2 linked regions of the Methylomagnum ishizawai genome follow. The protein of the gene in region 2 interacts with the protein of the main gene of each other region in a pairwise test. Links are inferred from orthologs where the notes say so. Each region holds a gene or a part of one and is shown on either strand. Other genes may lie near its edges. The genes, in order: lpdA and odhB.

Evidence for each region.
Region 1: the proteins of odhB (region 2) and lpdA interact in binary tests that used the Escherichia coli proteins (3 or more experiments, as listed by UniProt). The link is inferred for Methylomagnum ishizawai from one-to-one orthologs.

The regions. Positions count from the first base shown.
Region 1 is NZ_AP019783.1:1,983,405-1,986,592, forward strand. What follows is about bases 32-2,901. They hold lpdA (dihydrolipoyl dehydrogenase), read left to right. Parts: upstream 32-692; coding sequence 693-2,111; downstream 2,112-2,901. Other genes in these bases: K5658_RS09065 (Uma2 family endonuclease), read left to right, coding at 74-643; K5658_RS09075 (glycosyltransferase family 2 protein), read left to right, coding at 2,153-2,901. In the rest of the region: aceF (dihydrolipoyllysine-residue acetyltransferase), read left to right, coding at 1-25; more of K5658_RS09075, read left to right, coding at 2,902-3,133; K5658_RS09080 (methyltransferase domain-containing protein), read left to right, coding at 3,137-3,188. UniProt on the Escherichia coli protein: Lipoamide dehydrogenase is a component of the glycine cleavage system as well as of the alpha-ketoacid dehydrogenase complexes.
Region 2 is NZ_AP019783.1:2,513,989-2,517,306, forward strand. Bases 26-3,025 are described here. They hold odhB (2-oxoglutarate dehydrogenase complex dihydrolipoyllysine-residue succinyltransferase), read right to left. Parts: upstream 2,150-3,025; coding sequence 902-2,149; downstream 26-901. Other genes in these bases: K5658_RS11425 (urease accessory protein UreF), read left to right, coding at 26-154; ureG (urease accessory protein UreG), read left to right, coding at 207-830; K5658_RS11440 (2-oxoglutarate dehydrogenase E1 component), read right to left, coding at 2,124-3,025. Outside these bases: more of K5658_RS11425, read left to right, coding at 1-25; more of K5658_RS11440, read right to left, coding at 3,026-3,318. UniProt on the Escherichia coli protein: E2 component of the 2-oxoglutarate dehydrogenase (OGDH) complex which catalyzes the second step in the conversion of 2-oxoglutarate to succinyl-CoA and CO(2).

The sequences.
Region 1 (3,188 bases), 530 kb from region 2 along the record:
CGACTTGCGGCGGGTGCTGTTGTAATAGTTACCATGCCCGCCCCGCGGGAGGCGGGCCTTTGGCGGGGGTGCCATGAACGTCGCGCAGCAACGGTTTTTCAGCGCCGAGGAATATCTCGCTTGGGAGGAGCGGCAAACCGTCAAGCATGAATATCTCCGGGGCGGGGTCTACGCGATGGCCGGGGCGCGGGACGCCCATGCGACCGTCGCGGGCAATGTGTTCGCCCTGCTCAAATCCCATCTGCGCGGCACGCCCTGCCGCACCTATATCGCCGACATGAAGCTCCGGGTGGAAGCCGCCGACGCCTATTTCTACCCCGATGTGTTCGTGACCTGCGATGCCCGCGACCGGGCCTCCGACCTCTGCAAATCCCATCCGCTGTTGGTGGTCGAGGTCTTGTCCGATTCGACCGCCGGTTACGACCGGGGCGGCAAGTTCGCCAGCTACCGGCGGCTGGACGATCTCAAGGAATATGTCCTGATCGATCCCGAGGCCCGCACGGTCGATGTGTTCCGCCGCGACGCGGCCGGCCATTGGGTACTCCACCCCTATGCGGGCGGGGCCGAGGCCGAATTCGCCAGCCTGGACTTCCGGGCGGCGCTCCCCCTGATTTTCGAGGACGTGGCCCCGCCCGCCACCTGAGGCGGAACCCCGTCCCCATCCTCCCTTCCCAACCAAGGATCATCCAGCCATGACCGAAAACGCAGCTCTCCATGCCGAAGTCCTCGTCCTGGGCGGTGGCCCCGGCGGCTATACCGCGGCTTTCCGCGCCGCCGACCTGGGCAAGCGGGTCGTCCTGGTCGAACGTTATCCGACCCTGGGCGGCGTCTGCCTCAACGTCGGCTGCATCCCGTCCAAAGCCCTGCTGCATGTGGCCCAGGTCGTCCACGAAGCCGCCGAAGGCTCCAGCTTCGGCGTCAAGTTCGGCCCGCCCGAAATCGATCTCGCCAAGGTCCGCGATTATAAAAACAAGGTCGTGAAAACCCTGACCACCGGACTCGCCGCCCTCGCCAAGCAGCGCAAAGTCACCGTGGTGCAGGGCGTCGGCCAATTCGTGTCCGACAAGACCCTGGCGGTCGAGACCGCCGAAGGCCCGAAGGCCATCGGTTTCGATGCTTGCATCATCGCGGCGGGTTCCCAGCCGGTGAAGATTCCCGGCTTCCCCCACGACGATCCTCGCCTGATCGATTCCACCGGCGCCCTGGAACTGGCCGAGGTACCCAAGCGGTTGTTGATCGTCGGCGGCGGCATCATCGGCCTGGAAATGGCGACGGTCTACCACGCCCTGGGTTCCGCCATCAGCGTGGTGGAATTGATGGACCAGCTCATTCCGGGGTGCGACGCCGACCTGGTCAAGCCCCTGCACCAGCGCATCAAGAAGCAATACCAGAACATCTACCTCCAGACCAAGGTGGTCCGCATCGAGCCGGAAGCCGAAGGCTTGCGGGTGTTCTTCGAGGGCGAGGGCGCGCCCGAATCCGAACTGTTCGACCGGGTCTTGGTGGCGGTGGGGCGGCGTCCCAACGGCAAGCTGATCGGGGCCGAGCAGGCCGGGGTGCGGGTGGACGAACGCGGTTTCATCCCGGTCGATGCCCAGCAGCGCACCAATATCCCCCACATCTACGCCATCGGCGATATCGTCGGCAATCCCATGCTGGCCCACAAAGCCACCCACGAAGCCAAGGTCGCGGCGGAAGTCATCGCCGGGCACAAGGCGGCGTTCCAGGCGCTCACCATCCCCTCGGTGGCCTATACCGATCCCGAAATCGCCTGGATGGGGCTGACCGAAACCCAGGCCCTAGCCCAGGGCGTCGAGCATGACAAGGCGGTGTTTCCTTGGGCCGCGAGCGGTCGGGCGCTGGGTATCGGTCGGCGCGAGGGCTTGACCAAGATACTCTATGCCAAGGATAGCCAAAGGATTCTGGGCGCGGGTATCGTCGGCACCAATGCCGGGGAATTGATCGCGGAAACCGTATTGGCCCTGGAAATGGGGGCCGATGTGCAGGATATCGCCTTGACCATCCATCCGCATCCCACTTTGTCCGAGACCTTCGCCTTCGCGGCGGAAATGGCGGAGGGGACGATTACCGATTTATATATCAAGAAATAACGATCCTTCCAGCAAGCCCGTAGCCCGTGACAATATCGCCGATGATGACGACGAACGAGAATCCACGCCCGCCCGCCGCCGATCCCGTGGTGGGTTTATCGCTGGTGGTGCCGGTGTTCAACGAGGAGGAGGCGGTCGGATTATTCCTCGATAGGATAAACCGGGTTTTCGAGGGGCATGCTTCGGTAGCGGTCGAGGTGGTCTTCGTGAACGATGGCAGCACCGACCGTACCCTGGAGTGTTTGCTGGAACTCCAGCGGGAAAACCCCTGGGTGCGGATCGTCGATCTGAGCCGCAATTTCGGCAAGGAAGCCGCCTTGACCGCGGGCCTCCAATACGCGGGCGGACAGGTGGTCGTGCCCATCGATGTGGATTTGCAAGACCCGCCCGAATTGATACCGGCCATGATCGCCCGATGGCGGGAAGGCTATGAAGTCGTGCTGGGACGCCGGATCAACCGCGATACCGATTCCAGGGCCAAACGCTTATCGGCGGATTGGTTCTACCGTATCCATAACTGGATGTCGGAGTCCCAGATTCCCGAGAATGTCGGGGATTTCCGCTTGATGGACCGGGCCGTGGTCGATGCCTTGAATGGCTTGCCGGAATCCAGGCGCTTCATGAAGGGCTTGTTCGCTTGGGTGGGATTCCGCACCGCCGTGGTCGATTATGTGCGCCCGGAGCGTTCGGCGGGCACGACCAAATTCAACGGCTGGCGTTTATGGAATTTCGCCCTGGAAGGACTGACTAGTTTCAGCACGATCCCGTTGCGGGTTTGGAGTTATATCGGCGGCTTGGTCGCCTTGGCATCGTTCGTTTACGGCCTTTATATTGCGTTGCGGGTGCTGATCCATGGGATCGATATGCCTGGGTACGCTTCTATTTTCGTCGCGGTCACTTTTCTGGGGGGCTTGCAGTTGCTCGGTATAGGTATCATCGGTGAATATCTGGGTCGCACTTATATCGAATCCAAACGGCGTCCGGTGTTCCTAATCCGTCATATATATGAATCCAAGAATTGAACGATGGATGTTAAAGAAATAGATATTTTGGGCGACGATATCGCGGGCCATTGGT
Region 2 (3,318 bases):
GCAGCGCCTGTCGTTGGAACTCGCCGCCCGCTTGCCCGCCCAGGTGGAACGGGCCTTGGCCCTGGCCGACGCCGATATCGGCGGCAGCGCTTTCGGGCTGGCCTTGGCCAGCGCCCGCCACGAGACCCAGTATTCCCGGCTGTTCCGTTCTTGAACTGGCCGCAGCTCCGGGCCACGGTTTTTCCCCTCAACTTTGGAAATGAAAGATGTCCGACAAACCCGTCTTGAGAGTAGGTGTCGGCGGCCCGGTGGGTTCCGGCAAGACCGCCCTGGTGGATGCCCTGTGCAAGCGTATGCGCGGCGATTACCAGATCGGCGTGGTGACCAACGATATCTATACCCGCGAGGACCAGCAATTCCTGATCCGCAGCCAAGCCCTGCCCGAGGAACGCATCCTGGGCGTGGAAACCGGCGGTTGCCCCCATACCGCCATCCGCGAGGACGCCTCGATGAACCTGGCGGCGGTCGAGGAACTGTGCCAGCGCTTCGCCGACCTGGATTTCGTGCTGGTGGAGAGCGGCGGCGACAACCTCAGCGCCACCTTCAGCCCGGAACTGGCCGACCTCACCCTGTACGTGATCGATGTGTCGGCGGGCGACAAGATTCCGCGCAAGGGCGGTCCCGGCATCACCCGCTCCGACCTGCTCATCATCAACAAGACCGATCTGGCCCCGCATGTGGGCGCGTCGTTGGAGGTGATGGACCGCGACGCCCGCAGGATGCGCGGGGAGCGGCCCTTCGTGTTCACCAACCTCAAGACCGGCGCGGGCCTGGACGAGGTGGTGGCTTTCATCGTGCGGCAGGGGATGCTGGGAACGGCCCCGGCCTGAGCGCCGCCCGTAAAAAACCGCCGCCGGGGTCGCCCCTGGCGGCGGTTTTTTCATGCCCGTGGGCGCGTGGCTCAGACGCCCAGCAGCAGGCGGCCGGGGTCTTCCAGCAGTTCCTTGATGGTGTAGAGGCAGGACACGGCGTCGCGCCCGTCGATGATGCGGTGGTCGTAGGACAGGGCCAGATAGATCATGGGCCGGACCACGATCTCGCCGTCCTCCACCACCGGGCGGTCCTTGATGGCGTGCATCCCCAGGATGGCGCTTTGCGGCGGGTTGAGGATGGGCGTCGAGAGCATGGAGCCGAAGATGCCGCCGTTGGTGATGGTGAAGGTGCCGCCGTTGAGTTCCTCGTAGGTCAGCTTGCCGTCGCGGGCGCGTTTGGAGAATTCGACCACGGCCTTTTCGATGTCGGCGAAATCCTTTTGGTCGGCGTCGCGCAGCACCGGCACCACCAGGCCGCGGTCGGTCGAGACCGCGAGGCCGATGTCGTAGTAGTCGTGGTAGACGATGTCGTTGCCCTCGACCGAGGAATTGACGATGGGATAGCGCTTCAGGGCTTCCACCGCCGCCTTCACGAAGAAGGACATATAGCCCAGCTTGACCTTGTGGGCCTGCTCGAATTTGTCCCGGTAGCGCTTGCGCAGGTCGTTGATGTGCTTGAGGTTGACCTCGTTGAAGGTGGTCAGGGTGGCGGTGGAACGCTGGGCGTCGATCAAGCGCTCGGCGATGCGGGCGCGGAGCCGGGTCATGGGGACGCGGCGGTCGCCGGGCCGGGTGGCCGGGGCGGGCGCGGGCCGGGCCGGTTCCGCCGCCGGTTGGGCCGGGGCGGCTTTCCGGTGGTCGAGATGGGACTGCACGTCCTCCCGCGTGAGCCGCCCTTCGCGGCCCGTGCCCTGGATGGCGGCGGGGTCGAGGTCGTGTTCGGCCAGCATCCGGCGCACGGCGGGACTCAGGGTCGGCGGGAATTCGGGCCGGGTTTCCGGGGCGGCGGCGGGCGGCGGGGCGCTGGGCTTGGGGGGTTCCGGCACCGGGGCCGCGGGCGTCGCGACCGCTGCCACGGGGGCCGTGGCGGCGGCTTTGGCCTCGGTGTCGATCACCGCCAGCAATTCGCCGCTGACCACCACATCGCCCTTGTGGCGGAGGATTTCCAGCAGGACGCCGTTTTCCGGCACGGGCACTTCCAGCACGACCTTGTCGGTTTCGAGGTCGATGAGGTTGTCGGATTTTAGGACCGGGTCGCCGGGCCGCTTGTGCCAGTCGAGCAGGACGGCGTCGCTGACGGATTCCGGGAGGTTAGGGACGGTGACTTCTATGCGCATGGACGATCCTGACGGATTGTTGAGGGTTCACGGCCCGGAACAGCGCGTCTTCCACGACTTTCTTCTGCTGTTCCAGGTGGCGGTGGAATTGGCCCACGGCGGGCGCGGCGGACATGGGGCGCCCCGCGTAGCCGAGGAGGATGTCTTTTTCCAGGAGGGATAGGAAACGGTGCTTGATCTGGTGCCAAGCACCCTGGTTCTCGGGTTCTTCCTGGCACCAGACCAGCTCCCTGAGGTTGTTGAACGGGGAGAGCTGTTCCAGGAAATAATCGAACGGGAAGGGATAGAGCTGCTCGATGCGGATCAGGGCGACATGTTCCAGATGTTCCTTGCGGCGGGTTTCCAGCAGGTCGTAGAACACCTTGCCGGAACACAGCACCACGCGGGTGATCTTGTCGGGGTCGTGCGGGTCGATCTCGCCGATGACGTTGTGGAAATGGCCCCGCGTCAGGTCTTCCAGCGGCGAGATCGCCAACTTGTGCCGTAACAGGCTTTTCGGGGTCATGACGATCAAGGGCTTGCGGTAGCGCCGCACCAGTTGCCGCCGCAGCAGGTGGAAAATCTGGGCCGGGCTGCTCGGCACGCAGACCTGCACGTTCTGCTCGGCGCACAGTTGCAGGTAGCGTTCCAGCCGGGCCGAGGAATGTTCCGGTCCCTGGCCTTCGTAGCCGTGGGGCAGCAGCATGGTCAGGGCGCACAAGCGGCCCCATTTGGTTTCCCCGGAGGTGATGAACTGGTCGATGACGACCTGGGCGTTATTGGCGAAATCGCCGAACTGGGCTTCCCAGATCACCAGGGTTTCGGGTTCGGAGCTGGCGTAGCCGTACTCGAAGCCCAACACGCCTTCCTCCGACAACAGGGAGTCGTAGATATGGAACTGGCCGCCCGGCCCGTCCAGATGGTGCAGCGGGACGTGGGCCGCGCCATTGTCCTGGTCGTACAGCACGGCGTGGCGGTGGAAGAAGGTGCCGCGCCCCACGTCCTGGCCGCTGATGCGGACGTTGTAGCCCTCCTTGAGCAGGGAGGCGTAGGCCAGGGTTTCGGCGAAGCCCCAGTCCATCGGGATTTCCCCGCCCGCCATCTTGCGGCGGCTGTCCATGACGGCGGCGGTCCTGGAATGCAGCGCGAAACCTTCCGGCACGCGGGCGATCTGTCCGGCCAGCTCGCGG